2 regions of the Pseudomonas sp. GW821-FHT01E10 genome follow, and region 1 is predicted to be linked to the other one. Evidence: riboswitches for the same ligand, from Rfam matches in the RefSeq annotation. Region 1 holds a riboswitch; the other holds the start of a gene.

Evidence for each region. A riboswitch is a leader RNA that binds a small molecule or an ion and turns the genes downstream of it on or off. The one in region 1 is predicted to bind cobalamin.
Region 2: linked by a shared signal. The riboswitch ahead of cobW (cobalamin biosynthesis protein CobW) and the one ahead of cobO (cob(I)yrinic acid a,c-diamide adenosyltransferase) in region 1 are both predicted to bind cobalamin.

The regions. Positions count from the first base shown of each region.
Region 1 is NZ_JBWKWT010000008.1:212,270-227,491, forward strand. Features, by position in the region: gene AC07V0_RS16825 (DUF2066 domain-containing protein) at 1-807, shown strand, start outside; gene AC07V0_RS16830 (AI-2E family transporter) at 840-1,913, shown strand; gene hda (DnaA regulatory inactivator Hda) at 2,144-2,848, shown strand; gene AC07V0_RS16840 (C40 family peptidase) at 3,063-3,698, shown strand; gene AC07V0_RS16845 (C40 family peptidase) at 3,865-4,401, shown strand; gene AC07V0_RS16850 (PQQ-dependent sugar dehydrogenase) at 4,530-5,843, opposite strand; gene AC07V0_RS16855 (hypothetical protein) at 5,912-6,496, opposite strand; cobalamin riboswitch at 6,651-6,884, shown strand; gene cobO (cob(I)yrinic acid a,c-diamide adenosyltransferase) at 6,966-7,577, shown strand; gene AC07V0_RS16865 (cobyrinic acid a,c-diamide synthase CobB) at 7,574-8,899, shown strand; gene bluB (5,6-dimethylbenzimidazole synthase) at 8,896-9,546, shown strand; gene cbiB (adenosylcobinamide-phosphate synthase CbiB) at 9,543-10,451, shown strand; gene cobD (threonine-phosphate decarboxylase CobD) at 10,444-11,436, shown strand; gene AC07V0_RS16885 (cobyric acid synthase) at 11,433-12,884, shown strand; gene cobU (bifunctional adenosylcobinamide kinase/adenosylcobinamide-phosphate guanylyltransferase) at 12,927-13,448, shown strand; gene cobT (nicotinate-nucleotide--dimethylbenzimidazole phosphoribosyltransferase) at 13,445-14,500, shown strand; gene cobC (alpha-ribazole phosphatase family protein) at 14,497-15,072, shown strand; gene AC07V0_RS16905 (adenosylcobinamide-GDP ribazoletransferase) at 15,075-15,222, shown strand, end outside.
Region 2 is NZ_JBWKWT010000001.1:790,667-805,888, reverse strand. Features, by position in the region: gene metH (methionine synthase) at 1-1,576, opposite strand, end outside; gene AC07V0_RS03605 (fatty acid cis/trans isomerase) at 1,732-4,017, shown strand; gene nfuA (Fe-S biogenesis protein NfuA) at 4,124-4,708, shown strand; gene cobM (precorrin-4 C(11)-methyltransferase) at 4,913-5,659, opposite strand; gene AC07V0_RS03590 (cobalamin biosynthesis protein) at 5,742-6,155, opposite strand; gene AC07V0_RS03585 (CbtA family protein) at 6,152-6,856, opposite strand; gene AC07V0_RS03580 (CbtB domain-containing protein) at 6,868-7,071, opposite strand; cobalamin riboswitch at 7,194-7,421, opposite strand; cobalamin riboswitch at 7,678-7,890, shown strand; gene cobW (cobalamin biosynthesis protein CobW) at 7,993-9,060, shown strand; gene cobN (cobaltochelatase subunit CobN) at 9,064-12,837, shown strand; gene AC07V0_RS03565 (magnesium chelatase ATPase subunit I) at 13,022-14,029, shown strand; gene AC07V0_RS03560 (vWA domain-containing protein) at 14,149-14,688, shown strand; gene AC07V0_RS03555 (phospholipase D-like domain-containing protein) at 14,771-15,222, shown strand, end outside.

The sequences.
Region 1 (15,222 bases):
CAGTTCGGCTACGACGCCGGGCCACCGCAAGTGCTGAAAGTCGATTTCGACCCGGCCACCACCGAGCAGGCCTTGCGTCGTGCCGGGCTGGCCGTGTGGGGGGCCAATCGGCCGTCGATCCTCGGCTGGTGGTTGAACGATTCCACCGAAGGTTCGAGCCTGGTCGGCGATGGTCAGGCCAGTGCTGCGCCCTTGCGTCGGGCGGCTCAGCACCGAGGCCTGCCGCTGCGTTTGCCGCTGGCTGACCTGAATGAACAGATCGTCGCCACGGCACCGAATCTGGAAGGTGCCGACCCTGCGCCACTGCGCAGTGCCTCCGATCGTTACAATGCCGATGCCTTGCTGGCGGTGCATGCCCGTGAAGAAGGGGGGCAATGGCAAGCCAAGTGGCGACTGTGGCTGGGCGATCAGAAAGAGGCCGGCAGCGTGCAGGGCGCCGATACCGCCGCCGTGGCCGATGCGGTGATGCTGGCGGTCAGCGAGCGTCTGGCGTCGCGTTTCGTTGCCAAGCCAGGTGTGTCGGGCGAGCAGTTGTTGGAAGTGCAGGGCATGAATCTGGAGCGTTATGCGACGCTTGGGCGTTTGTTGGAGCCTTTTGGCGCGCGTCTGCAAAGTGTCGATGGTGACCGCGTGCTTTATCGCGTCAACGGCAGTGCCGATCAGCTGCGAGCTCAGTTGTCCCTGGCGCAATTGCAGGAGGTTCCGGCCAGTCAGGTGCCGGCACCTGTTCAGCCGGTGACTGTGGGTTCTGCGCCGGCCGCAGCGCCAGCGCCTGCCCCGACGCCGCAGTTGCATTTCCGTTGGTGAGTTTTTTCTTTATATAGAAGCAGGAGTGGTACATGGCCGATACGCGGCGTTGGTTCTGGCTCGGTGGGGTGGCCCTGCTTTGCGCGTTTGTTTACCTGTTGCATCCGATCCTGACGCCGTTCCTGGTGGCGCTGTTGCTGGCCTATCTGTTCGACCCGCTGGTGGATCGGCTGGAGAAGCTCGGCTTGTCCCGGACATGGGGCGTGGTGGCGGTGTTCGCGTTGTTCACGATGGTCCTCACCACGCTGTTGTTGGTGTTGGTGCCGATGCTCGCCAAGCAGCTGTTTCGCTTGTATGAACTGGCGCCGCAGATGCTCGACTGGTTGCAGCACACCGCGTTGCCGTGGGCGCAATCGAAGTTGGGTTTGTCGGAGGGCTTCTGGAAGTTCGACAAGCTCAAGGCGGCGATCAGCGAGCACATGGGCCAGACCACCGACATTGTCGGCGTGGTGCTGAGTCAGGCGACGGCTTCAGGCCTTGCGCTGATCGGCTGGCTGGCCAATCTGGTGCTGATCCCGGTGGTGAGTTTTTATCTGCTGCGCGACTGGGACCTGATGATGGCCAAGATCCGCAGCTTGCTGCCGCGTGATCGTGAAGAGCGTGTCATGACCCTGGCTGGGGAATGCCATGAAGTGCTTGGGGCGTTCGTGCGCGGACAGTTGCTGGTGATGCTGGCGCTGGGTGTGATCTACGCCGCTGGCTTGATGATCGTCGGGCTGGAACTGGGGTTGTTGATCGGTCTGATTGCCGGCCTGGCGGCGATCGTGCCGTACATGGGGTTTGTCATCGGGATTGGCGCGGCGTTGATTGCCGGCCTGTTCCAGTTCGGTGGCGATCTGTATCCCATGATCGGTATCGTCGCGGTGTTCATGGTCGGCCAGGCGCTGGAAGGCATGGTTCTGACGCCGTTGCTGGTGGGTGACCGGATCGGCCTGCACCCGGTGGCGGTGATCTTTGCGATTCTGGCCGGCGGCGAGCTGTTTGGTTTTACCGGGGTGCTGCTGGCATTGCCGGTGGCGGCGGTGATCATGGTTCTGGTGCGCCATGTGCATGATTTGTATAAAGATTCGGATATCTACGGCGGTGTCGACGAGTCTGAGAAGTAAGGCCTTTTGATCGCTCGTCGCGGGCAGCCTGGTTTCACGCCGGGTTTGCCCGTATCCCTCGCGCGGCTGTCACATGCACCGCCAAAGAAACTGTCATAAAACCAGCACGTTAACGCAAACCTTTGATTTTGCTTGTGGTCTGTCGCATTGTGCCGTCAGCTTCACGGGTATAAACTTCGCAAACTTTACACAGAGGCCACTAACGGTTCCTTTGGAACTGTTCAGTCAGCATGAAACCGATTCAGCTGCCCCTAGGTGTGCGTCTGCGTGATGACGCCACCTTTATCAATTACTACCCAGGCGCCAATGCCGCTGCACTCGGCTATGTCGAGCGGCTGTGCGAAGCCGACGCCGGCTGGACGGAAAGCCTGATTTACCTCTGGGGCAAGCACGGGGTAGGGCGCACGCATTTGTTGCAGGCGGCTTGCCTGCGTTTCGAGCAGATGGGTGAACCGGCGGTGTATCTGCCGCTGGCCGAGTTGATGGACCGCGGCATCGAAATCCTCGACAACCTCGAACAATACGAACTGGTTTGCCTGGACGATTTGCAGGCGGTCGCCGGCAAGGCGGATTGGGAAGAGGCGTTGTTCCATCTGTTCAATCGTCTGCGTGACAGCGGTCGGCGTCTGCTGATCGCCGCCTCGACATCCCCGCGCGAACTACCGGTGAAGCTGGCGGACCTCAAGTCTCGGCTGACACTGGCGCTCATCTTCCAGATGCGTCCGCTCTCTGACGAAGACAAGTTGCGTGCCTTGCAGTTGCGCGCCTCCCGTCGTGGCCTGCACCTGACTGACGAAGTCGGTCATTTTATTTTGACTCGCGGTACTCGCAGCATGAGTGCGCTTTTCGAGCTGCTTGAGCGCCTCGATCAGGCCTCCCTTCAAGCTCAGCGCAAGCTGACAATCCCGTTCCTGAAAGAGACGTTGGGCTGGTAAAGGCCAGGTTTTTCGCGGGTTCCGGCATATTCCAGGCGTCAACAAATCCGCTTTCCTGCAAGGGAGCAGGCTGCGCAAAGGTTTAAAATGGGCTTAAGCGCTTAGATGGAAACGAGAAACCGATAAGTCACATAAAGATCGATTGAATTTGCAAATGAGATCGATAGCGGGCATAGTCTCGGCTTCTTTACAACTATCAGCCACGGTCGTGCCCATGCTAAATCGCTTCGCACCCCTCGTGCCTCTCGCACTCGTCACCCTGTTGTTCGGTTGCGCTGCTCACTCTCCAGTGTCCCAGCAAGAGCCACAGCATCAGGTTTCAAATTCAGTTACCGCGCAGTCTTCTTCCGTTCTTTTCCAGGAAGAGCTAGCAACCAATAAAGAACTGGCAGACTTCGCCGGGGGCAAGTCGTATCAGCTTCCGGTTCTGGCTGACAGCATCCTCGAACGTGGCATGTCCCTGATCGGTACCCGTTACCGTTTCGGCGGCACCTCCGAGGCAGGCTTCGACTGCAGCGGCTTCATCGGTTATCTGTTTCGTGAAGAGGCTGGCATGAACCTGCCGCGCTCCACTCGCGAAATGATCAACGTTGACGCTCCGCTGGTGGCTCGCAGCGCCCTCAAGCCGGGTGACCTGCTGTTCTTCGCCACCAATGGCCGTCGCGGTCGTGTCAGTCACGCCGGGATCTACGTGGGTGACAACCAGTTCATCCACTCCAGCAGCCGCAAAAGCGGTGGTGTCCGGGTCGATAGCCTGGGCGACAGCTACTGGAGCAAGACCTTCATCGAAGCCAAGCGTGCGCTCGCAATGGCACCGGCTGCAGCGCCTATCGTCACTGCGCGCCAATAAGCGGACAGTTTACAAGGCGAACTTAAAGTCTTACTTGAAGTTTGCCGCGTAGCCGCTAGAATCCTGATCTATTATTGATGGCAAACCGCCTGCGTTCTGCGCAGGCGGTTTTCTTTTCTGTCTTTGTGGCAGAAAAAAGCCGCAGCCAGATCAGGATGTTCTGTTTATGACGATGTCGGCCCGCCTCGCACTCATGTTCTTCGCAGCGCTGCTCAGCGCCTGCGCCAGCCGCACACCGCCACCTGCGCCGGTGGTTCGCGCACCGATTGTTTTCGGTTCTCCCCAAGCCTTTTCCCCTGCGGCAGAAGACGTGCTGTTTCGCGCGCTCGGTCTGGTGGGGACGCCTTATCGTTGGGGCGGCAACACGCCGGATTCCGGGTTCGATTGCAGCGGTTTGATCGGTTACGTCTATCGCGATGTCGCAGGCATTTCCTTGCCGCGGTCCACACGCGAGATGATCGGCATGCAGGCTCCCGACGTCGGCAAGGAAGGCCTGCAAACCGGCGACCTGATCTTCTTCGCCACCAATGGCGGCTCCCAGGTCAGCCATGCCGGGATCTATGTCGGCGAAGGGCGCTTCGTCCATGCTCCAGCCACGGGCGGCACGGTCAAGCTGGACAGCTTGTCCAAGGCTTACTGGCAGAAAGCCTACCTGAGCGCCAAGCGCGTCCTGCAGCCCGAGCACTTGGCACATAATCCCTAGGGGTTTGTCATGATCGCTCTGGCGGAGTTGTAGGAGCGAGGCTTGCCCGCGAAGGCGGCAGCACAGTCAACATTGATATCGACTGACACACCGCTTTCGCGGGCAAGCCTCGCTCCTACGGACAGACTTTACTTGGCCGCGGAAACGCGCCACACCTTGTTCCCCACATCATCTGCCACCAACAAGCCGCCCTGCTGATCGATCACCACGCCCACCGGCCGCCCCATGGCTTTTCCCTCGTCGTTGAGGAAGCCGGTAAGCACATCCAGCGGCTGTCCGCTCGGTTTGCCGGCGCTGAACGGCACGAAAATTACTTTGTAGCCGCTGTGCGGTTTACGGTTCCACGAGCCATGCTGGCCGATGAAGGCGCCTTGGGTGAACGGCGCGGGCAACTTGCTGCCTTCGGCGAACGTCAGGCCCAGCGACGCGGTATGGGGCCCCACTGCGTAGTCCGGTGCAATGGCCTTGGCGACCAGATCAGGGTTTTGTGGCTCGACGCGAACATCGACATGTTGCCCGTAATAGCTGTAAGGCCAGCCATAGAACCCGCCGTCCTTCACTGACGTGATGTAGTCCGGCACCAGGTCGCTGCCGATTTCGTCACGCTCGTTGACTGCGGTCCACAGAGCACCGCTTTGCGGCTCCCAGGCCAGGCCGTTCGGGTTACGAATCCCCGAGGCGAAGATTCGATGGTTGCCGGTGGCGCGATCGACTTCCCAGATCGCCGCGCGACCTTCCTCCTGATCCATGCCGTTTTCACCAACGTTGCTGTTCGAGCCCACGGTGACGTACAGCTTGCTGCCGTCCTTGCTGGCGATGACATTTTTGGTCCAGTGGTGATTTCGCGTGCCGCCCGGCAAATCGACCACTTTGATTGGCTGTGACTTGATCGCTGTCTCGCCGTTTTCATAGTGAAAACGCAGCAAACGGTCGGTGTCGGCGACATACAGGTCTTTGCCAACCAGGGTCATGCCGAAAGGCGAGTTGAGGTTTTCCAGGAACACCGTGCGGGTTTCGGCGACGCCGTCGTGGTCCTTGTCCCGCAGCAGAGTGATGCGGTTCGGGCTGGGGACGCCAGCCCCGGCGCGGCCCATGACTTTGCCCATGATCCAGCCGCGAATGCCATTGCTGTCATCGGATTTGGACGGCGCGTTGGTTTCGGCCACCAGTACGTCGCCGTTGGGCAGCACATAGAGCCAGCGCGGGTGTTCGAGGTTTTCGGCAAACGCTGCTACTTGAGTGCCTGCGGCGGCGACGGGTTTTTTACCCTGAGGCCAGCCGATCGCCGGGGCGATGTTCACCGTCGGGATCAGGGTTTTGTTCGGTTCCGGCAGCTTGGGCGACGGTCCGGTGCCGTCCGAGACTTGCAGGCTGGAGGTTTCACCACAGGCGGCGAGCCCTCCGGCGAGCGCGATGATGAGAATGAGCTGGGGTTTGCGCATTACTGATCTTCCCTATGAATGCATTGACGTAATCATAGAGAAGCGTAAACACCCGATGGTTCAACCGGTCAGCCGCGGGCCTCCTTGAACAGCACGGCGATCCCCGGATGGTAGTTGCCGGTTTCATTGCGCAACTTGCGGTAGGCGTAAGGGAAATACCAGGCCACGGCGCAGGTGTGCTCCTTTTGCAGGTCGTCGAGCATGTCCTGGAGTTCTTCCGGGGTGGCGCTGTGCTGGGCTTTTTGTGGGGCGACAAACAGGCAGCCGAGTTTCAGGTCGCTGGTGTAGCTGATGCGCTTCGCGTCGCTGGTGATGTCCGCCAGTGCCTGGGTCAGGTTCAGGTTGTTGACCCGCGGCCAGCGCTGGGTGGCCTGCAGGTACGCGCGTTCTTCGCTGGTGGCGATAAACAGATCGGCGCGGGCGTTGCGTTCGCCTTCTTCGGTCTGTTTGCGCGACGGTGTTTGCTGCAGCGTGACCATTTCCGCCATCCAGGCTGCGGCAGAGAGCAGGCCGAGGTTGGCGTTTTCGTCGTACCAGTAAGGCGTATCGTTATCGCCGCGCACGGCGTTGTAGCGGTCGATACAGTCAAACCAGCGTTCCAGCACCGGGCGCAGGAATTCCAGCTTCGGATTGCTGATGATCATGCCTTGCATGTGGCTCACCCTTGTTATTGTGTTGTGAGGTTGTGGCTCTTTGATATCACTGCTGGCAGTGTGGCACAAGATTGGCGTCAGATAATTGATCAGCGGCAGTTATTCGCCGGAAGGCGTCCCGTCTTTAATTGACGCTCCACCCCCAACCCTCTAACCTTCGCGGCTTGTTTCAGGTGCTCTGTGGCCTTGGTCGACAGAGTGAAACAGGGAAGCCGGTGAGTGGATTTCTTCCAGCGAAGAATGATCACGATCCCGGCGCTGCCCCCGCAACGGTAAATGAGTGAAGACTGCGCCTGATGCCACTGTGTCGATGAACGATGCGGGAAGGCGCGCAGTTGGCCCCGAGCCGCTCATGAGCCCGGAGACCGGCCTGATCCATTCAGCGGCATCACGGTGGGCGATGCCAGGCTTCTTGCCGTCTATTCTTGTGCCTGCCCGCCGTTATCCAGCCTCAACGGAGAGCTCCCCCATGACTGATACCCCCGATCGTGACGAACGCCATCTGGCGCGCATGCTGCGCAAAAAAGCCGTGATCGACGAACGCATCGCCAATTCGCCGAATGAATGCGGCCTGCTGCTGGTGCTGAGCGGCAACGGTAAAGGCAAAAGCAGTTCGGCGTTCGGCATGCTGGCGCGCTCCATGGGCCACGGCATGCAATGCGGTGTGGTGCAGTTCATCAAGGGGCGCAGCAGCACTGGCGAGGAGCTGTTCTTCCGGCGTTTCCCGGAGCAGGTGCGTTTTCATGTGATGGGCGAGGGCTTCACCTGGGAAACCCAGGACCGCCAGCGTGACATCGCCGCCGCCGAAGCTGCGTGGGCGGTGTCCCGCGAACTGCTGAGCGATCCGTCGATTGGCCTGGTGGTACTCGATGAATTGAACATCGCCCTCAAGCACGGTTACCTCGATCTCGATCAGGTGCTCAGCGACTTGCAGGCCCGTCCGCCGATGCAGCATGTGGTGGTCACTGGCCGTGGCGCCAAACCGGAGATGATCGAACTGGCTGACACCGTCACCGAAATGGGCATGATCAAGCACGCCTTCCAGGCCGGGATCAAGGCGCAAAAAGGCGTCGAGTTGTGAATCAACCACGTCAATGCCCGGCGGTACTGATTGCCGCGCCGGCCTCCGGTCAGGGCAAGACCACCGTCACCGCCGCGCTCGCCCGCTTGCACCGCAATCAGGGGCGCAAGGTGCGTGTGTTTAAATGCGGCCCGGACTTTCTCGACCCGATGATTCTCGAGCGCGCCAGCGGTGCACCGGTCTATCAGCTGGACATGTGGATGGTCGGCGAGCAGGAAAGTCGTCGTCTGTTGTGGGAAGCTGCTGGCGAAGCTGACCTGATTCTCATCGAAGGCGTCATGGGGTTGTTCGACGGTACGCCGTCCAGTGCCGACCTGGCGCGGCATTTCGGTGTGCCGGTGCTCGGCGTGATTGACGGCACCGCGATGGCGCAGACGTTTGGCGCACTGGCCCTGGGGCTTGCGCGCTATCAGCCGGATTTGCCGTTTGCCGGTGTGTTGGCCAACCGGGTTGGCACCCTGCGTCATGCGCAATTGCTCGAAGGCAGTCTGACAGAAGGCTTGCGCTGGTACGGCGCGTTGTCCCGGGAGACCGGCATCGAATTGCCGAGTCGGCACCTCGGCCTGGTACAGGCCAGCGAATTGAATGATCTCGATCTGCGCCTCGATGCAGCCGCCGCCTCGCTGGCCAGCAGTTGCGACGTGGCTTTACCGCCGGCCGTGGAATTCGCCGCGCCTGAAGTGATCGCCGCCGAACCATTGCTGGCCGGTGTGCGGATTGCCGTGGCCCGGGACGAAGCCTTTGCGTTTACCTACGGCGCGAGCCTGGATCTGCTGCGGGCGATGGGCGCCGAGTTGTCTTTCTTCTCGCCGATCCGCGACCGCGAGTTGCCGGAGGCAGACAGCCTTTATCTGCCGGGTGGTTACCCTGAATTGCACCATGTGGCGTTGTCACAAAACACGCCAATGCTGACCGCCATCCGCGCTCATCACGCAGCGGGCAAACCGTTGCTGGCCGAGTGTGGCGGCATGCTGTATTTGTTGGATTCGTTGACCGATGTCGAGGGTACTCGCGCTGAATTGGTTGGCTTGCTGACCGGTGATGCGGTGATGCAGAAGCGTTTGGCGGCGTTGGCCTTGCAGGCGGTGGAATTGCCCGAAGGTTTGCTGCGCGGGCACACCTATCACCACTCGCTGACCAGCACCGAGCTTGAGCCGATTGCGCGTGGCCTGAGCCCCAATGGCGGGCGAGGGGCGGAGGCGGTTTATCGTGAGGGGCGGATGACGGCCTCTTATGTGCACTTTTATTTTCCGTCCAATCCGGCGGCGATTGCTGCGTTGTTGGCGCCCGATCGTGAAGCCGTCATCGCGAGCAGGCCATGACAGAAAACGCCTTTTCCGAAGTCGAACGCGATGCGGTCTACCGGGCCATCGGCGAACGCCGTGACATGCGCCACTTCAGCGGCGGCACGGTCGAGCCCGAGTTACTGAGGCGCCTGCTCGAAGCCGCGCACCAGGCGCCGAGCGTCGGCCTGATGCAGCCCTGGCGGTTCATCCGCATCAGCGACCGGGCGCTGCGCGGACAGATCCAGCAACTGGTGGAGGAAGAACGCGTCCGCACCGCCGAAGCCCTCGGCGAGCGCTCCGACGAATTCATGAAGCTCAAGGTCGAAGGCATCCAAGACTGCGCCGAAGTGCTGGTCGCTGCGCTGATGGACGATCGCGAACGGCATATTTTCGGCCGTCGTACGTTGCCGGAAATGGACATGGCCTCGCTGTCCTGTGCCATCCAGAACCTTTGGCTGGCGTCCCGCGCCGAAGGCCTGGGCATGGGCTGGGTGTCGCTGTTCGAACCGCAAGCCTTGGCGAACCTGTTGGGTTTACCGGTCGGGGCCAAGCCTTTGGCCGTTCTTTGCCTGGGGCCGGTCAAGGAATTCTATCCAGCGCCGATGCTGGTACTCGAAGGCTGGGCGCAAGCGCGTCCGCTCAACGAGTTGCTGTATGAAAATTATTGGGGAGTGAGTCAATGAGTGTGGCGTTGTTGAGTGTCGCCGCGGTCGCGCTGGATGCGCTGCTGGGTGAACCCAAACGCTGGCATCCGCTGGTGGCGTTCGGTCGTTTTGCCGATCGCATCGAACAACGTTTCAACTCCGCTGGCCGCGGTTGGCGCAGTCACGGGGTGACGGCCTGGGTGATGGCGGTCGTGCCGCTGACCTTGCTGGTCACCGCGCTGTCCTGGGCACCTTATGTTGGCTGGATCGTCGAGATTCTCGCGCTCTATTGCGCGCTTGGCATGCGCAGCCTCGGCGAGCATGTCGAGCCGGTGGCCAAGGCCCTGCGCAGCGATGATCTGGTTGAGGCGCGCACACGCGTCGGTTATCTGGTCAGCCGTCAGACCAGCGAACTGGACAAAACCGAAGTCGCCCGCGCCGCCACCGAATCGGTGTTGGAGAACGGCAGCGATGCAGTGTTCGCCGCGCTGTTCTGGTTTGCCGTGGCGGGTGCGCCCGGTGTGGTGCTCTATCGTCTGAGCAACACCCTGGATGCGATGTGGGGTTATCGCAACGAACGCTTCGAGCGTTTCGGCTGGGCTGCCGCAAAGATCGACGATGTCCTCAACTACATTCCTGCACGCCTGGTGGCGTTGACCTACGCACTGTTGGGCAAAACCCGACTGGCGCTGAAATGCTGGCGCACCCAGGGGCCGACCTGGGACAGCCCGAATGCCGGGCCGGTGATGGCGGCTGGTGCCGGTGCGTTGGGTGTCGAGTTGGGCGGGGCGGCGATTTATCACGGCGAACTGCATCAGCGTCCGCAGTTGGGCGAAGGCGTGCCGGCGGATGCCGATTCCATCGACCGTGGCTGGCAATTGGTCCAGCGCGGGGTATGGTTATGGCTGCTGATTCTCTGCGTGGGGGCTGAATTCTATGCTTGAACACGGTGGCCGGTTGCGCAAGGCAGCACTTGAATACGGTATCGCCGAAGCCGATTGGCTCGACCTGTCCAGTGGTCTTGCGCCCTGGCCATTCCCGGTTCCGGATATCCCGCTGCGGGCCTGGGCACGTTTGCCGGAAACCGATGACGGTCTGGAGCAAGCTGCCTGCGACTATTACGGTGCGGCCCAGGTGTTGCCCGTGGCCGGTTCGCAAATGGCGATTCAGTTGCTGCCGCGTTTGCGCAGGGCCGGCAAGGTCGGTGTGCTGTCGCCGTGTTACGCCGAGCACGCCGAAGCCTGGCGTCGCAACGGTTATGTCGTGCGTGAAGTCCTGGAGTCGGAAGTCGATTTCTTTCTCGACAACCTGGACGTGCTGGTGGTGGTCAATCCGAACAATCCCACGGGTCTGAGCCTGACCCCGGCCCGCCTGCTGGATTGGCATGCGCGGCTGGCCCAGCGCGGTGGCTGGTTGGTGGTGGACGAGGCGTTCATGGACAACACACCGCATTTGAGTCTGGCACCGTTCACCAACCAGATCGGCTTGATCGTGCTGCGTTCCTTCGGCAAGTTTTTCGGCCTGGCCGGTGTGCGGCTCGGGTTTGTGCTGGCCGAGCGCAAGTTGCTCAAACTGTTGGCCGAGCAGGTCGGGCCTTGGGCGGTCAGTGGGCCGACCCGCGTCTTGGGCCAGGCGTGCCTGACGGATACGGACGGGCACACCCGACAGCGCATTCGCACTGACGAAGCTGGCGAGCGTCTGGCGTTGCTGCTTGAGCAGTATGGTTTCAAACCTCAGGGCGGTTGCGCGTTGTTCCAGTGGCTGATCACCGAGCGCGCCCAAGCGCTGCATGAATTCATGGCCCGGCGTGGCATTCTGCTGCGGTTGTTCACCCACAACAGCAGCCTGCGTTTTGGTTTACCTGCGGATGAAGCGGACTGGTCGCGCCTCGAACAAGCCCTGCAAATCCATGCCAAGGAAAACCCATGACAACGTTGATGGTGCAAGGCACCACATCCGATGCCGGTAAAAGCACACTGGTGACGGCACTGTGTCGCTGGGTCACGCGCCAAGGCGTGAGCGTGGTGCCGTTCAAGCCGCAGAACATGGCCCTCAACAGTGCGGTGACCGCCGACGGTGGCGAGATAGGTCGCGCTCAGGCGGTGCAGGCCCAGGCTTCAAACCTTGAACCGCACACCGACATGAACCCGGTGCTGCTTAAACCCAACAGTGATACCGGCGCCCAAGTGATCATCCATGGCCGCGCCGTCACCACCATGAATGCGGTCGCCTATCACGACTACAAAGCCATCGCCATGCAGGCGGTGCTGGCCTCCCATGAACGGCTGAGCGCGGCGTATCCGCTGGTGTTGGTTGAAGGGGCGGGCTCGCCGGCCGAGATCAACCTGCGCGCCGGCGACATCGCCAACATGGGGTTTGCCGAGGCGGTGGACTGCCCGGTGGTGCTGATTGCCGACATCAATCGCGGCGGAGTTTTCGCGCATTTGGTCGGTACGCTGGAGCTGCTGTCGCCGAGCGAACAGGCGCGGGTCAAAGGCTTCATCATCAACCGTTTTCGCGGCGACATCGCCTTGCTGCAACCGGGGCTGGACTGGCTGGAAGCGCGCACCGGCAAACCGGTGATCGGCGTGTTGCCTTATGTGATGGACCTGCATCTTGAGGCCGAGGACGGCCTCGATCAGCGTCAGGCCGACAAGGCCGATCAAGTGCTCAACGTGGTGGTGCCGGTGCTGCCGCGCATCAGCAACCACACCGATTTCGATCCACTGCGCCTGCATCCGCAAGTGGACCTGCAATTCATCGGCCCCGGCCAGGCGATTCCACCGGCCGACCTGATGATTCTCCCGGGTTCGAAAAGCGTACGCAGCGACCTCGCGTACCTGCGGAGCAACGGCTGGGACTCGGCGATCGCGCGGCACTTGCGCTACGGCGGCAAAGTGCTGGGAATCTGCGGCGGCCTGCAAATGCTCGGTGAGCAGGTGCATGACCCGCTGGGCCTCGAAGGCGCGCCGGGTTCCAGTGCCGGTTTGGGTTTGCTGGCGTTCGAAACGCAGCTCGAAGAAGAGAAGCAGTTGCGCAACGTACGTGGGCGTCTGGCGCTGGAAGATGCGCAGGTCAGCGGCTATGAAATTCATGCCGGCGTGACCACCGGGCCGGCGCTGGAAAACGCCGCCGTGCAGCTGGACGATGGTCGCAGCGATGGTGCGCAAAGTGCCGATGGGCAGATTTTCGGTACGTACCTGCATGGCCTGTTCGAATCACCGGCGGCGTGCAGTGCACTGTTGCGTTGGGCTGGTTTGCAGGAGGTGCAGGAGGTGGATTACCACGGGTTGCGCGAGCGCGATATCGAGCGGTTGGCGGATCTGGTGGAGAAGCATCTGGATACCTCGCTGTTGCGTGAACTCTGCGGTTTTTGAGGTGGCTGCACTGGCCTCATCGAAGATTTTAAGGAATGAACCATGCTGCAACTGATCCTCGGCGGCGCCCGCTCCGGCAAAAGTCGTCTGGCTGAAAAGCTGGCGACTGACAGTCAGCTCCACGTCACTTACATCGCCACCAGCCAACCCCTGGACGGTGAAATGAACGAGCGGGTGGCCCATCACCGTGCCCGTCGTCCGGCCGAATGGGCGTTGATCGAGGAACCGCTGGAGCTGGCCCGCGTACTGCGCGAAAGCGCCGGCGTCGACCGTTGCGTGCTGGTGGATTGCCTGACGCTGTGGCTGACCAATCTGCTGATGCTCGACGACGCCGAGCGCCTGTCGGCCGAGCGCGAGGCCCTGCTGGACTGCCTGGCATCGTTGCCGGGTGAAATCATTTTTGTCAGCAACGAGACCGGAATGGGTGTCGTGCCGCTGGGCGAATTGACTCGCCGCTATGTCGATGAAGCCGGTTGGCTGCATCAAGCCTTGGCCGAGCGCTGCCAACGTGTCGTCCTGACCGTCGCCGGCCTGCCCCTGACTTTGAAAGGAACTGCATTATGACTCACACCTGGTGGCTGAACCCGTGCAAGCCAATCGATGCACAAGTGGTCGAACAGGCGCAGGCGCGTCAACAGCAACTGACCAAGCCTGCCGGTTCCCTCGGCCAGCTCGAAGCGGTGGCGGTGCAACTGGCCGGGTTGCAGGGGCAGGTCAAGCCGACCCTCGATCAGCTGTGGATCGCGATTTTTGCCGGTGACCATGGCGTGGTCGCCGAAGGGGTGTCGGCGTTTCCGCAGGAAGTCACCGGACAGATGCTGCACAACTTCGTCAGCGGCGGCGCGGCGATCAGCGTGTTGGCGCGGCAGTTGGGCGCGTCCCTTGAAGTAGTCGACCTCGGCACCGTTACGCCGTCATTGAATCTGCCGGGTGTGCGTCACCTGAACGTCGGCCCGGGCACGGCGAATTTCGTCCAGGGCCCGGCGATGACTCAGGCCCAGGGCGAACTCGCCTTGCAGGCTGGTCGCGACAGTGTGCAGCGCGCCATCGCGGCAGGCGCGCAGTTGTTCATCGGCGGCGAAATGGGCATCGGCAATACCACGGCGGCCAGCGCCTTGGCCTGTGCTTTGCTCGATTGCCCGGTGGTGCACCTGGCCGGACCGGGCACTGGCCTGAACGCGGCGGGTGTCAGCCATAAAGCCCAGGTCATCGAGCGCGCCTTGGCGTTGCATGGTGCTCAGCGTGGCGATGCGCTGCAAACCTTGTTCAACCTCGGCGGTTTCGAAATCGCTGCGCTGGTTGGCGCGTACCTGGCTTGTGCTCAGGAAGGCGTCGCGGTGTTGGTCGACGGGTTTATTTGCAGCGTCGCCGCGCTGGTGGCGGTGCGTCTGAATCCGGCCTGTCGTGAGTGGTTGCTGTTCGGTCATCGTGGTGCCGAGCCAGGTCATCGCCATGTGCTGGAAACCCTGAACGCCGAACCGTTGCTGGACCTCGGCCTGCGGTTGGGCGAGGGCAGTGGTGCGGCGTTGGCCGTGCCATTGCTGCGCCTGGCCTGCGACCTGCACGGACAGATGGCAACATTCGCCGAAGCCGCAGTGGCGGATCGCCCGGCATGACCTTGCGCCTGGACCTGTTGCGTCATGGCGAAACCGAACTCGGTGGCGGCCTGCGCGGCAGCCTCGATGACGCGCTGACCGGCAAGGGCTGGGAGCAGATGCGCGCTGCGGTGGTTGAGCAGGGCCCTTGGGATCGCTTGGTCAGCTCGCCGTTGCAGCGTTGTGCACGCTTTGCTGAAGAGCTTGGGACGCAACTGGGGTTGCCGGTGCAGCTGGAAAAGGATCTGCAAGAGCTGCACTTCGGCGCTTGGGAAGGGCAGAGCGCCGCGGCGCTGATGGAAACCAGTGCCGAGGCATTGGGCTTGTTCTGGGCCGATCCCTATTCGTTTACGCCGCCTGATGGTGAGCCGGTTGCCGACTTTTCGACGCGGGTGTTGGCGGCCATTGAGCGGTTGCACGCGGCCTATGCGGGTGAGCGGGTCCTGCTAATCAGTCATGGCGGCGTCATGCGATTGTTGCTGGCGCAAGCGCGCGGATTGCCGCGTGAGCAGTTGCTCAACGTTGAGGTCGGCCATGGCGCGTTGTTCTCGTTGACGGTTGAATCTGGCGCCTTGTTAAGGGAAGCGATCTGATCATGTTGCCGTTCTGGATCGCCCTGCAATTTCTCAGCAGCCTGCCGATTCGCCTGCCGGGCATGCCGACGCCCGAGGAGTTGGGCCGGTCGCTGCTGTTTTATCCGCTGGTCGGCGTGCTGTTCGGCGCCATTCTGTGGGCGTTGAACG
Region 2 (15,222 bases), on a different contig from region 1:
GGTCGAAGATGATGTCTTCCGGCGGGAAGCCGACTTCGTTGACCAGAATGTCGTAGGAGCGTTTGCAGATTTCTTTCTTGCGCGCTTCGGTGTCGGCCTGGCCGGCTTCATCGAAGGCCATCACCACCACCGCGGCGCCGTAGCGTTTGCACAGTTTGGCGTGATGAATGAACTGCTCGACACCTTCCTTCATGCTGATGGAGTTGACGATGCCCTTGCCCTGGATGCACTTGAGGCCGGCTTCGATCACTTCCCACTTGGAGGAGTCGATCATGATCGGTACGCGGGAGATGTCCGGTTCGCCGGCAATCAGATTGAGGAAGGTCACCATGGCCTTCTTCGAATCGAGCATCCCTTCGTCCATGTTGATGTCGATCACCTGGGCGCCGGCTTCGACCTGCTGCAGGGCGACTTCCAGGGCCTCGGTGTAGTTGTCTTCACGGATCAGGCGGGCGAACTTGGCGGAACCGGTGATGTTGGTCCGCTCGCCGACGTTGACGAACAAAGAGCTGCGATCGATGGTGAACGGTTCCAGGCCCGACAAGCGGCAAGCCTTGGGGATGTCCGGAATTTCACGCGGGGCGTAACCGGCGACCGCTTTGGCGATGGCTTCGATGTGCCCCGGCGTGGTGCCGCAGCAGCCGCCGACGATGTTGAGGAAGCCACTTTGGGCGAACTCTTCGATGACCTTGGCGGTTTGGGCCGGCAGTTCGTCGTACTCGCCGAATTCGTTCGGCAGGCCGGCGTTCGGGTGCGCCGACACGTGGGTGCTGGCCTTGTTCGACAGCTCTTCCAGGTATGGGCGCAATTCACGGGCGCCGAGGGCGCAGTTCAGGCCGACGGAGATCGGCTTGGCGTGGGCCACGGAGTTCCAGAACGCTTCGGTGGTCTGGCCGGAGAGGGTGCGGCCAGAGGCATCGGTGATGGTGCCGGAAATCATGATCGGCAGCTCGACGCCCAGCTCTTCGTAAACCCCTTGCACGGCGAAGATCGCCGCTTTGGCGTTGAGGGTGTCGAAAATGGTTTCGATCAGGATCAGGTCGGCGCCGCCTTCGATCAGGCCTTTGGTGGCCTCGGTGTAGTTCTCCACCAGTTCATCGAAGGTCACGTTGCGGTAGCCGGGGTTGTTCACGTCGGGCGACAGCGAGCAGGTACGACTTGTAGGGCCGAGCACGCCGGCGACGAAACGCGGCTTGTCCGGGGTTTCCAGGGTCTTGGCGTCCGCCACCTTGCGCGCCAGGCGTGCGCCTTCTACGTTGAGTTCGTACGCCAGGCCTTGCATGCCGTAGTCGGCCTGGGACACCTGGGTGGCGTTGAAGGTGTTGGTTTCCAGAATGTCGGCGCCGGCATCCAGGTAGGCTTTTTCAATAGAGCCGATCACATCCGGGCGGGTCAGCACCAACAGGTCGTTGTTACCTTTGACATCGCTCGGCCAGTCGGCGAAGCGTTTGCCACGGTAATCCTGTTCCTCGAGCTTGTAGCTCTGGATCATTGTCCCCATGCCGCCGTCGAGAATCAGGATGCGCTCTTTGAGGGCGTGCTTGAGAGCTTGAAGGCGAACGCTGCGATCGGACATTTGGACTACTCGGTAAGGCCATGACGAAGGGCCGGGATAATAACAAACCTGTGTGCTTTTGGAGCATATGCCGGTTTTGCATGAATATCGTTCATGTTGGTGCGCGGGTCGGACCGGTAGAATCGCGGCGTTTTCTCATGATCAGGACCAGGGATATGTCGTATCGCGTCGTCACCAGCCTATTGATGCTGTTTTTAAGCGGGGGCGCCGCTGCGCAAGGTCCGGACATTTCCTACGTTCGCGACATTCAACCGATCTTCACCGAAAAGTGCGTGGCCTGCCATGCCTGCTACGACTCCGCCTGTCAGCTCAACCTGGGCAGTGGCGAAGGGGCGTCCCGAGGTGCGACGAAGGCGCCGGTCTATGACGGCGAACGGAGCAAGGCCGCCGCGCCGACCCGGTTGTTTTATGATGCCTTCGGCAAACGTGCCTGGCAGCAAAAGGGCTTCTATTCAGTGCTCGACGCCCAAGGCAGCCAGGCGGCACTGATGGCGCGGATGCTTGAACTAGGCCATAGAACGCCGTTACAACCCAACGCCAAATTGCCGGAAGAGATCGTCCTGGGCCTGAACCGGGAAACGCTGTGCGCCATGCCGGCGGAGTTCGACGGTTACGCCAGCTCTCATCCGAAGGAGGGCATGCCGCTAGCGGTCACCGGTCTTACCGATCAGCAATACCAGACGCTGCAGCGCTGGCTGGCTTCCGGCGCGCCGATCGATCAGCAGGGCCTGGTGCCCAGCGCCAGGGAAGCCTTGGAAGTGGTGCAGTGGGAAAACCTGCTGAATGCGCCGGGCGCCCGGGAGAGCCTGGTCGGGCGCTGGCTGTTCGAGCACTGGTTCTTGGCCCATATCTATTTCAAGGACGGCGAACCGGGGCATTTCTTTCAGTGGGTACGTTCGCGCACGCCGACGGGGCAGCCCATCGACCTGATCAACACCCGCCGTCCGAATGATGATCCGGGCACTCAGGTCTATTACCGTCTGTGGCCGGTGCAAGGCGTGATCGTGCACAAGACCCACATCACCTACCCGCTGAGCGCGGCGAAGATGGCGCGGATCAAGAGCCTGTTTTACAACGGTAACTGGCAGGTCAACGCGTTACCGGGCTATGGGCCGGAGCGGCGGGCCAATCCGTTTGCCACGTTCGAAGCGATCCCGGCCCAGGCGCGTTACCAGTTCATGCTCGATAACGCCGAATACTTCGTGCGTACCTTTATTCGCGGCCCGGTCTGCCGGGGCCAGATCGCCACCGACGTGATTCGCGACAACTTCTGGGCACTGTTCCAGGCCCCGGAACATGACCTTTACATCACCGACCCGAAATATCGCGGCAAGGCTACGCCGTTGCTGGCGATGCCGGGGCAGAACGATGACGTCGGCAGTGTCCTGAGCCTGTGGCACGACTACCGCAACAAACGCAACGAATATGAGGCCCTGCGCCGGGACAGCTATGCCGACTTGCCAGCGCCGAGCTGGTCGACCCTGTGGGCCGGTAATGACAATGCGTTGCTGAGTATCTTCCGGCATTTCGACAGCGCCTCGGTGACCAAGGGCCTGATCGGCGATGTGCCGCAGACGATGTGGCTGTTCGATTACCCGTTGCTGGAACGCACGTATTACCAGTTGGCGGTCAACTTCGATGTGTTCGGTAACGTGTCCCATCAGGCCCAGACCCGGCTGTACTTCGACCTGATCCGCAACGGCGCCGAGCAGAACTTCCTGCGCCTGATGCCGGCCAGCTCACGGGACGGCTATCTCGACGATTGGTACCAGAACAGCGGCAAGTTCAAGATGTGGCTGGATTACGAGGACATCGACAACGACAAGCCGACGGCGCTGACGCTGGACGAAAACGACCCGAAACGCGATTTCGCCTTGCAGCTGCTGTCCCGTTACGGCGAACTTAATGCCAGGCCCGATCCGATCAACCGCTGCGACGGCGCTTACTGCTCGCGGCCGAACATTGATCCGGCGTTGCAGAACGCCGAGCAAGCCTTGAGCCGCCTGACGTCGCGCCCGGCCGCCGGTTTGAAAGTCATCGATCAGTTGCCGGAGGCCACGATGTTGCGCATCGAGACCTCAAGCGGCAAGCGTGAGGTCTACAGCCTGCTGCGTAACCGCGCCCACAGCAACGTGGCGTTCCTGCTCGGGGAGTCGCTGCGTTATCAGCCGGGGCTCGACACGTTGACGATCTATCCGGGTGTTCTGAGCAGCTACCCGAACTTCATGTTCAACATTCCGGCCGGGCAGGTGCCGGCGTTTGTCGACGAGATGGAAAATGCCAAAGACGCCGCGAGTTTCGAAAAAATCGTCGAACGCTGGGGCATTCGTCGCAGTCATCCGCAATTCTGGCAGTATTTCCATGATCTGAGCCGGTACATCCACGACACCGACCCAGTGGAAGAGGGCGTGCTGGACATGAATCGCTACGAGAATCTCTGAAATGCCTGCAACCCGGTGTGGGAGCCACAGTTCCCGACAAAAATACTAGGACTTTGTGCGGCGCGTCGATTGGCGTAAACTGCGTCCAAGCCTGCGAGGAGTTTCCATGACCGCTATTACCATTACCGACGCCGCCCATGATTACCTGGCCGATCTGCTCTCCAAGCAGAACACCCCGGGTATCGGCATCCGCGTCTTTATCACCCAGCCTGGCACCCAGTACGCCGAAACCTGCATTGCCTACTGCAAGCCGGGCGAAGAAAAACCTGAAGATACAGCGCTGGGGCTCAAAAGCTTCACCGCCTATATCGACTCGTTCAGCGAAGCGTTTCTGGACGATGCGGTAGTCGACTACGCCACCGACCGCATGGGCGGCCAACTGACCATCAAGGCGCCAAACGCCAAAGTCCCGATGGTCAACGCCGACAGCCCGGTCAACGAGCGCATCAACTACTACCTGCAAACCGAGATCAACCCGGGGCTGGCCAGCCACGGCGGTCAGGTCAGCCTGATCGATGTGGTCGAAGACGGCATCGCCGTGCTGAAGTTCGGCGGCGGTTGCCAGGGCTGCGGCCAGGCAGACGTCACCCTGAAGGAAGGCATCGAGCGCACCTTGCTCGAGCGTATTCCCGAGCTCAAGGGTGTACGTGACGTGACGGACCACACGCAGAAAGAAAACGCCTACTACTAAGGTGTTCGCTGCGACATAAAAAAACGGTGCCCGTGAGCACCGTTTTTTTATGGATGATCGATAACCTGTGGCGAGGGAGCTTGCTCCCGCTCGACTGCGAAGCAGTCGCAATCCAGCCGATGCATTTTCCAGTGATGAATGCGTTGGCTGATTTTGGGACCGCTGCGCGGTCCAGCGGGAGCAAGCTCCCTCGCCACAAGTGCTTCAGGGTCTGTATAGGTGCGCATGCCCCGCGCGATACAGCGACGATTCACTGAAGTGATCGCTGCCCAGCACTCGACCCACCAGAATCAGCGCCGTTCGGCGAAAACCCTTGGCTTGTACCTTCTGCGCAATGTCCGCAAGCGTTCCCACCACCCAATCCTGATCCGGCCAGGTCGCCCGGTGAATCACCGCGATCGGGCAGTCGGCGCCGTAGTGCGGCAGCAATTGGGCAAGGATCTTCTCCAGATGATTGACCCCCAGGTGGATCGCCATGGTCGCCCCGTGTTGCGCCAGGCTGCCCAGTTCTTCGCCAGCGGGCATGGCGGTCTTGTCGGCGTAACGGGTCAGAATCACGCTCTGTGACACGTCCGGCAGGGTCAGTTCGGCCCCCAAAAGGGCCGCGCAGGCGGCGGTGGCGGTGACGCCGGGAATGATTTCGAAAGGGATGTCGAGTTCACGCAAGTAGCGAATCTGCTCGCCGATCGCGCCGTACAGACTCGGGTCGCCGGAATGCACCCGGGCCACGTCCTGGCCGTTGGCGTGGGCGGTCTTGATCAGCTCGACGATCTGTTCCAGATGCAGTTCGGCGCTGTTGACCACCTGTTCGGCCCGGTGGCCTTCCAACACGGCAGCGGGGACCAGGGAGCCGGCATAGATGATGACCGGGCAGCTACGAATCAGCCGCTGGCCTTTGACGGTGATCAGTTCCGGGTCGCCGGGGCCGGCGCCAATGAAGTAGACGGTCATCGTCGTTTCCTGTCAGAAATAGGGCCTGGGCATGCTTCAGATGAAGAATGCTCATGATCGAAGGCGAGGATTATCGGGGATTTTACGCGGCGCTGGCCAATGCCAGGGTGGCCTGGGCGTATTTTTGTCGTGGAATCAGCAACTTTGCCGGTGCCTGGGCCAATTGTTCGGCCAGGGCCAACGCAGCGCTTTCCGCCACGCCGTAGCAACCGGTGCGTTCAAACGCGATGTCCGAGTGGTGGCTCAGTTGTGCTTGATAGGTCGCCAATTGTTCGCTGCTGAAGTACATCAGCGGCAATGCCAGCTGTTCGGCCAGTTCGATCAGGCCAGGTTCATCGCGCTTGAGGTCGATGCTGGCCAGGGCCTTGATCTCACGAAGCTCGATTTGATGGGCCTGTAGCGCCTGATCGAGCAGCGCCCGCAGCGTGCTGACGGGGCAGCCGCGCTGGCAGCCCAGGCCGACCACCAGGGTCGGCACTGTGCCGTTTTCAGTCATGCGCTGTAATGGCCATCGCTTTTGCGGCGGAACAACCAGGCGCTGATCAGGCCCAGGGCCAGCCAGAACGCCACGTTGGTCAACTGCGAAGCGATTTTGAATTGCGCTTCCAGGGCTTCCGGCGCCAGCATCGAATGGACTTCCGGTTGTGGTGCGCCAATCACATGCGGCACGGCCAGGATCGCCACGCCGAGAACTTTCATCAGCCAGTGACGGCTGAACACGATCAACGCGATGCCGACGGCCGTGGACGCGGCAGTGCCGATCCACCAGATTTGCCGTTGCGCCAGATCTGCCGCGGCAGTGCCCGGCAGCTCAGGCGGCAGGCCGAGAGTCGGAGCCAGCACGAACGTCGCATAACCGGCCAGGCCCCAGAGCAGGCCCTGAGAGGTTTTGGTCGGTGCGCGCAGGGTGTAAAGACCGGCGAGCATCAGGGCGAAACCGACGGCTACCACCAGGTTGCCGCCGGTAGTAGACAGCACGCGCTGCCAGCCGTCTTCCGGTTCCCAGGCTTCGGCATCGTGGGTATGAGCGACTGCGCCCGCGGCGTGCTCGTGGATTTCAACAGCAGCCGGCTCGGATTTTTCGTAGGTCTCGGCCTGCAAAATCAGCGGGGAGACCCAGAAGCTTTGCAGCAGGGTCAATAGCAGGGCGGCCAGCAGCCCGGTGAAACCTGCGGTTTGCGCAATACGCTTGATCATCTCAGCAGGTCTCAATGGCACGGAAAGGCGGAGCTGTGACGGGTATCGTGCGCGGCGTTGTGCACCGCTTCGATGTGCGAGAAACCGGCGAAATACACAAGGCTGGCGCCAAGGATCGACGCACACACGGCGGCGGTCAGGCGTTGAGTCAGGGTCGTGGTGGTGCTGGCGATGCTCTTGTCGGTGTTGCTGGCGGTGCTGCTGATGATCGTCATGGCGCTTCCCTCTGGTCTGTCAGCGGGTGAATAGAGCGCATGAAAATCTCCGCACGCCAAGGGCTCGCAGAGATTTCGAACAGCGCCCGCCCACCGCGGGTTTGTTATTCAGTGAACGTAAAAGTCACTTTGTGTTGCGGGCCGGTCTCCGGGCTCGCGAGGGGCTGGGCTTGCGCCTGGACCTGCAAGCATCACCTTCCCATGCCATATGACCGGCACAGTGGATCTGACGCTTCACTCGCTTACCGTTGCGGGGGCAGCACCGGACTGACATGGCTTTAGAGTAAAGCACATGATTCACCGGTTTCCCGTTTCACCCTGTGAAGGGCACCCGTAACAAGGCGTGTAGGAGAGCATGGGCGAGGGCGGGGAGTCAATTGGCAGGGGTTCTCACTAACACCCAATATCTGTGGCGAGGGGGCTTGGTCCCGCTCGAGCGCATAGCGGTCGCATCGGATTCATGCGGTCTGTCTGTAAGATTTGCAGTGCATGGTTTCACGACTGCTTCGCAGCCGAACGGGAGCAAGCTCCCTCGCCACAGGCAAGCCCCCTCGCCACAGGTGATCGCATTCGCCGACAAGACATTGACCCGCCCCCACACGATGCGTAGCCTTGCGCTTTCGAGGTTCTTCGGCGTCTGTCGAAGCTAAGAAGGGAACGCGGTCGATGCCGCGGCTGCCCCCGCAACTGTGAACGGTGATGTTCGCTGCCACGCCACTGCAAACCCTGTGCAACGGGTTCGCGGGAAGGCGCAGCGAATGCCGGGCCAACGCCCGGCGCACCGTCAGCCAGGAGACCTGCCTCGACACAGATTCTCACTTTCAACCGGGCGGGGTGATCCGGTGGCGAACTCTTCAGGCACGCGTGCCCGCGTTGCCGGTTGTCGTCCCGTATGCCCGCCACCTTGCCAAAGGGCATCCGATGAAAACACTGGCCAAACTCCCCGTCACCATCGTTACCGGCTTCCTCGGTTCGGGCAAAACCACCTTGCTGCGGCACATGCTCGACAACGCCCAGGGCCGTCGCATCGCGGTGATCGTCAACGAGTTCGGCGAGCTGGGAATCGACGGCGAGATCCTCAAGCAGTGCTCAATCGGCTGCACCGAAGAAGAGGCCAGCGGCCGCGTCTACGAGTTGGCCAACGGCTGCCTGTGCTGCACCGTTCAGGAGGAATTCTTCCCGGTGATGCGCGAGTTGGTTGCTCGCCGCGGCGACCTCGACCACATCCTCATCGAAACCTCGGGCCTGGCCCTGCCAAAGCCTTTGGTTCAAGCCTTCCAGTGGCCGGAAATCCGCAGCGCCTGCACCGTTGACGCGGTGATCACCGTGGTCGACAGCCCAGCCGTGGCCGCCGGCACCTTCGCGGCGTTCCCGGATCAAGTGGACGCCCAGCGCAAACTCGACCCGAACCTGGACCACGAATCACCGCTGCACGAGCTGTTCGCCGACCAACTGGCCAGCGCCGACCTGGTAATCCTCAACAAAGCCGACCTGATCAGCGCCGCAGACCTGGCCCGCGTGCGCCTGGAAGTCGCCGAAGAGCTGCCACCGGCGGTGAAAGTCATCGAAGCCAGCAGCGGTCGCTTGCCACTGGACGTGCTGATCGGCCTCGGTGCCGGTTCCGAAGAACACATCGACAGCCGTCACAGCCATCACGATCATCACCATGAAGGTGAAGACGACCACGATCACGACCATGACGCGTTCGACTCCATCTCGATCGAGCTGCCACAAGCCGACGAAAGCCTGCTGATGGACGCGCTGACGCAACTGGTGGTGCAGCACGGTATTCTGCGGGTCAAGGGTTTCGCGGCGGTGCCGAACAAGCCGATGCGCCTGCTGATTCAGGGCGTGGGCACGCGTTTCGACAAGCACTTTGACCGTCAGTGGGGCGCCGAGGAAGCGCGCACCACCCGTCTGGTGTTGATCGGTCAGGCGCTGGACGCCGTTCAACTCGAAGCGCAATTGCGCGCTGCGCTCAGCGTTTAACCCATGCACCTGCTCAGGACCCAGCCCGGCGGTTTCGTGTCGGATGACAACATTGCCGACCTTGGACAAACCCCCGCCGAGCTGGTGATCCTGTGCAGCGGCGATTCCAGTCTGGCGTTGCTCGCCGAGGCGGCGCAGCAGCTGCCCGACGATTACCCGAGCCTGCGCCTGGCCAACCCGATGCAGGTGCAGAATCACGCCTCGGTCGATCTTTATGTCGACGAAGTGCTGCGCCACGCCAAGGTGATTCTGATCTCGCTGCACGGCGGCATCGCCTATTGGCGTTACGGCATCGAGCGTCTGGTGGAGTTGTCCCAGCGCGGTGTGCAGTTGATTCTGGTGCCGGGTGACGATCGCCCGGACCCGGAACTCAGCGATCTGAGCACCGTGGCCCCCGAAGACCGCGACCGGCTCTGGCACTTCCTGCGTCAGGGCGGCATGGCCAATGCGCTCGACCTGTTTCGCTGCCTTGCCAGTCGTTGGCTGGGTCGTGATTATCCATGGTCCGAGCCGCAAACCCTGCCACGCACCGCGATCTACCACCCGCAAAAAAGCCCCGCGCACCTTCAGGATTGGCAAGCCGATTGGCAGGCCGATCAGCCGGTGGCGGCGGTGCTGTTTTACCGCTCGCACTTGCAGGCGGCGAACACCGGTTTCATCGATATTTTCTGCCAGCGTTTGCAGGCGGCAGGGCTCAACCCGTTGCCGATTGCGCTGGCCAGTCTGAAAGAGCCAGGCTGCCTGGCGGTGGTCGAGGACTGGCTGGATGAAGTTGAGGCGGGGGTGATTCTGAACACCACCGGTTTCGCCCAGTCCAGCCCTGAAGCGCCGCATCTGCGGCCGTTTCGTCGCAACATCCCGGTGATTCAGGCGATCTGCGCCCAGGACAACGAGCCCGGTTGGCGTGCCAGCGAGCAAGGCCTCGGTCCCCGTGACTTGGCGATGCACATCGCGCTGCCGGAGCTGGACGGGCGAATCATCAGTCGGCCGATCAGCTTCAAGGATCTGGCGTGGCGCAGCGAGCGCAGTCAGTCCGACGTGGTTTGCTATCGACCACAACCGGAACGCATGGATTTTGTCGCTGAACTGGCGCGGCGCTGGATCGATCTGGCGCGGCTGCCCAACAGCGAAAAACGCATCGCCCTGATCCTCGCCAACTACCCGACTCGCGATGGACGCATCGGTAATGGCGTCGGTCTCGACACCCCGGCCGCGGCGCTGAACATCCTGCGTGCCCTGTACGCCGAAGGTTATCCGTTGCCGGCCGAGTTGCCGGACAGCGGCACCGCGCTGATCCAGCAACTGCTTGGTGGTGTCAGCAATGATCTGGACACTATCGATCAACGTCCGTGCCAGCAAAGCCTGGCGCTGGATGATTACTTTTTGATGTTCAACGCACTGCCCGAAGCCAATCGCGAGGCGGTGCTGCAACGTTGGGGCACGCCCGAAAGCGATCCGATGTTCCGTGGCGGGCGAGTGATGATTGCCGGGTTGCGCTTCGGCCTGACCTTCGTCGGCATTCAACCGGCGCGGGGTTATCAGGTTGACCCGAGCGCGGTCTATCACGACCCGGACCTGGTGCCGCCCCACGGCTATCTGGCGTTCTACTTCTGGTTGCGCAACACCTACGGAGCCCACGGCGTGATCCATGTCGGCAAGCACGGTAACCTCGAATGGCTGCCGGGCAAGGGCGTCGGGTTATCTGAAAACTGCTGGCCCGACGCGCTGCTCGGACCGCTGCCGAACATCTATCCGTTCATCGTCAACGACCCGGGCGAGGGTGCCCAGGCCAAGCGCCGTACGCAAGCGGTGATCATCGATCACCTGATGCCACCGCTGACCCGCGCCGAAACCTACGGCCCGCTGCGCAACCTTGAGTTGTTGGCTGACGAATATTACGAAGCGCAGTTGCTCGATCCGCGCCGCGCCCGGGAACTGCAACGCGACATTCTGCAACTGGTGCGCGACACGCACATTGATCGCGAACTGCAGCTGGACGAGAAGCTCGACAGCGATGCCGACGCGGCGATCTGGTTGCCGCGCCTGGACACTTACCTGTGTGACTTGAAGGAATCGCAGATCCGCGATGGCCTGCACGTGTTTGGCGAGTCGCCGACCGGGCGATTGCGCATCGACACTTTATTGGCTTTGCTGCGCATTCCTCGCGGTGACGGTCGTGGCGCGCAATCGAGCGTGCTGCGGGCGCTGGCCAAGGCGTTCGAATTGGGCTTCGATCCACTGGATTGCGTGTTGGCTGATCCTTGGAACGGTCCTCGGCCGGATGCCTTGCAGGCGGTCAGTGATGAGCTGTGGCGCACGGCGGGGGATACCCGTGAGCGTCTGGAACTGTTCGCCGCGCAGTTGATCGAGCAAGCCTTGAGCGCTGAAATTGCTCCGTTGAACCAGCCAGGCTGGTCCGACGTGAGCGCGATCATCGACAGTTTGCGCGAGGTCGTCGCCCCGCGCCTGGACGCCTGCGGCCCGGCGGAAATGCGCGGCCTGCTGGACGCCCTCAGCGGGCGATTCGTCCCGGCCGGGCCGAGTGGTGCGCCCAGCCGTGGACGGCTGGACGTGTTGCCCACCGGGCGCAATTTCTATTCGGTGGACGTGCGCAACCTGCCGACCACCACGGCGTGGCGCATCGGTTTTCAATCCGCGAACCTGATTCTTGAGCGGCACTTGCAGGATCACGGCGATCACTTGCGTCAGCTCGGCCTGTCGGTCTGGGGCACCGCGACCATGCGCACCGGCGGCGATGACATTGCCCAGGCCATGGCCTTGATGGGTGTGCGGCCGGTGTGGGCGACGGGCAGTCAGCGGGTCGACGACTTCGAGATTCTGCCGTTGAGCCTGCTGGACCGGCCGCGGGTGGACGTGACCTTGCGCGTCTCCGGATTCTTCCGCGATGCCTTTGCCAACCTGATCCGGCTGTTCGACGCCGCCGTGCAAGCGGTCGCCGCGCTGGATGAACCGGACGATCTCAACCCGTTGGCAGCCAAGGTTCGTGCCGAGCGCGAAGCGCTGCTGACGTCCGGTCTGGATGAAGAAGCGGCCAGGCGACAGGCCGGCTGGCGGATCTTCGGGGCCAAACCGGGTGCTTACGGTGCCGGCGTGCAAGGTGCCATCGACGGTCGTTTGTGGCAGAGCCGCGAAGACCTGGCCGAGGTTTACCTGAACTGGGGCGGCTACGCTTACGGCGGCTCCGATGAAGGCACCGCCGCACGCGAGCAGTTCGCCCAGCGTCTGAGCCAGGTGCAGGCCGTGCTGCAAAATCAGGACAACCGCGAGCACGACTTGCTCGATTCCAACGACTATTACCAGTTCCAGGGCGGCATGCTGGCGGCCGTCGAAAGCCTCGGCGGCGCAGCGGCGGCGAGTTATCACGGCGACCACAGTCAGCCGGACTTGCCGAAGATCCGCACATTGAAGGAAGAGCTGAACCGGGTGATCCGTTCCCGGGCGGCCAATCCGAAATGGATCGACGGGATCAAGCGTCATGGCTATAAAGGCGCGTTCGAACTGGCGGCGACGGTCGATAACCTGTTTGCGTTCGACGCCACCACGCAGTTGATCGACGATCACCAGTATGCGTTGCTGGCGGACGCCTATTTGCTTGATCCGGCGACCCGGGAGTTTGTTCGCGAACACAATCCCCACGCCTTGCGCGACATGACCGAGCGCCTGCTCGAAGCGCAGCAACGGGGGATGTGGCAGGAGCCGGGTGAATACCGCGAGGCGCTGGAGAATTTGTTGCTGGACATAGAAGAAGACAGTTAGCCGGTGAGCAAAGGAAATTTGTGGCGAGGGAGCTTGCTCCCGTTGGGCTGCGCAGCAGCCCCAAAACAAAAAACCAGGCTCTGTCAGGCACACCGCATTTTCAGGTTTTACGACTGCTACGCAGCCGAGCGGGAGCAAGCTCCCTCGCCACAGAGTAATCACCGACCATGACCGAGATTTGAACATGACCGACACCCCCCATTTCCCGCTCTCCGCCGTGGTCGGCGCCGATGACTTGAAGCTCGCCCTGTACCTGACCGCCATCGACCCGAAAATCGGAGGCGTGCTGATCGAAGGCCCGCGCGGCATGGCCAAGTCGACCCTGGCCCGAGGCCTGGCGGACCTGCTGGCCAGCGGTCAATTCGTTACCTTGCCCCTGGGCGCCACCGAAGAACGGCTGGTCGGCACCCTCGATCTCGACGCGGCCTTGAGCGAAAGGCGCGCACAGTTTTCTCCGGGTGTATTGGCCAAGGCCGACGGCGGTGTGCTCTACGTCGATGAAGTGAACTTGCTGCCCGACCATCTCGTGGACCTGCTGCTCGATGTGGCCGCCAGCGGCACCAACCTGATCGAGCGCGACGGGATTTCCCATCGGCATTCGGCGAAGTTTGTGCTGATCGGCACCATGAACCCGGAAGAGGGCGAACTGCGCCCGCAACTGCTCGACCGCTTTGGCCTGAACGTCGCCCTCAGTGGCCATACTGCACCCGCCGAGCGCGGCCAGATCATCCGTCGTCGACTGGATTTCGACAGCGATCCGCAAGGCTTCTGCGCCGAGTGGGAAAGTCAGCAACACGCCCTGCGCGAGCGTTGCCAGAAGGCGCGTGCGGCCCTGGCGAGTATCCCGCTCGACGATGCCGCACTGGCGCAGATCACCGAGCTCTGCTTTGCTGCCGGTGTCGACGGCTTGCGGGCCGACCTGGTCTGGCTGCGCGCGGCGCGGGCACATGCGGCCTGGCGCGGTGCGAACGCCATTGCCGAAGAGGATATCGACGCGGTCGCCGAATTTTCCTTGCGTCATCGTCGTCGGGAGCATTCGACCTCTGCGCCGCAAAACTCCCAAGCGCCACAGCAATCCCCTGCGCAAACCCCCAACCCGAACGAAGGTCAGGGCCAGTGGGGCGAAATGCCCGCCCAGGCGCTGCCGGTCGGTGCTCGACGTGAAGTGCCGAGCTGGCCAAAAAAGCCCTAGGCATTCGCCCTCGATCAGACGCGGGGGCGAATGCCAGACCCCGCGCAGGCCGGCTGGATCACGGTAAACAGGGCAAGCGTCACGCCGCCCGTAGCGGATCGGTCAACTGGCCCGGCACCTTGCTCAATGGCCGACCGCGTCAACGCGATGACCTATTGTTCCATCTGCGGACCCGCACCCCGCATGAACTGTGGCTGGTGATCGTCGATGCCTCGGCTTCGACCCGGCGCCATCAGGCGTTGAGCGATGCCAAGGGCTTGCTGGCGCAACTGTTCGACGATGCCTATCGCCAGCGCGCACGCCTGGCTTTGCTGACCGCCAGCGGTCACCTGCCGAAGTGGCAGGTGCAGGGATTGAAAGCTTCTGCGGGCTTACGCGATTGGCTTGAGGGATTGGGCGCCGGCGGCGGGACGCCGATGCTGGCGGCGCTTGGCGAGGCGGGGCGCTGGCTGGCGGTCCGGCAAAAGCGTTTTCCGGCCGAACAGCAGCGGCTGCTGCTAGTGACAGATGGACGGTTGAAGGACTGGTCGACATTGCCGGAGCTGGATTGTCCGGGGTTGCTGATCGACATCGAGCGCGGTCCGATTCGGCTCGGGCGGGCAAAGGTGTTGGCAGCTCAGTTACAGATTGATTATCGGCATATCGATGAGCTGATTTAAGGTTGAATTTTGTGCTGACAGTGCTGGCCCCATCGCATCGCTGCCCTATGCTCTGTAAGCAAACCCATCACAGGAGTGACCCATGCGCGTTCTAGCCCGCAACGATCAGGACGATTTCCGCGTCAAAGCCTACGCTGGCACCAACGGTGTGCTGCTGGCCATCGACCTGGCCGAACCCCGCCGCAAAGGCCTGTTGGGGTTTGCCATCGAAAAACAGCAAGGTGACAAACCCTGGTTGTTTCTGTTCAACAGCCTGACCTTCCCCGGCAAGGATCATACGTTCCCTCAGTTTCACGCCACCCCCAGCGATGCCGCGCCTTTGCAGAAATTTCGCTGGGCCGATTACGCGGTCAATCCGGGTGTAACGATCCATTATCGGGTTCACCTGGCTTATGGCACTGCCGATGCGCCACAGTTGGGTGAAAGCCTGGAAGTGACGGTCACCACGGACGATGGCCTGCCCAAGGGGCAGAACGTGATATTCAACCGGGCAGTGGCTGCCAGTCAGGCGTTCCAGCGCAAATTCGCCGACCT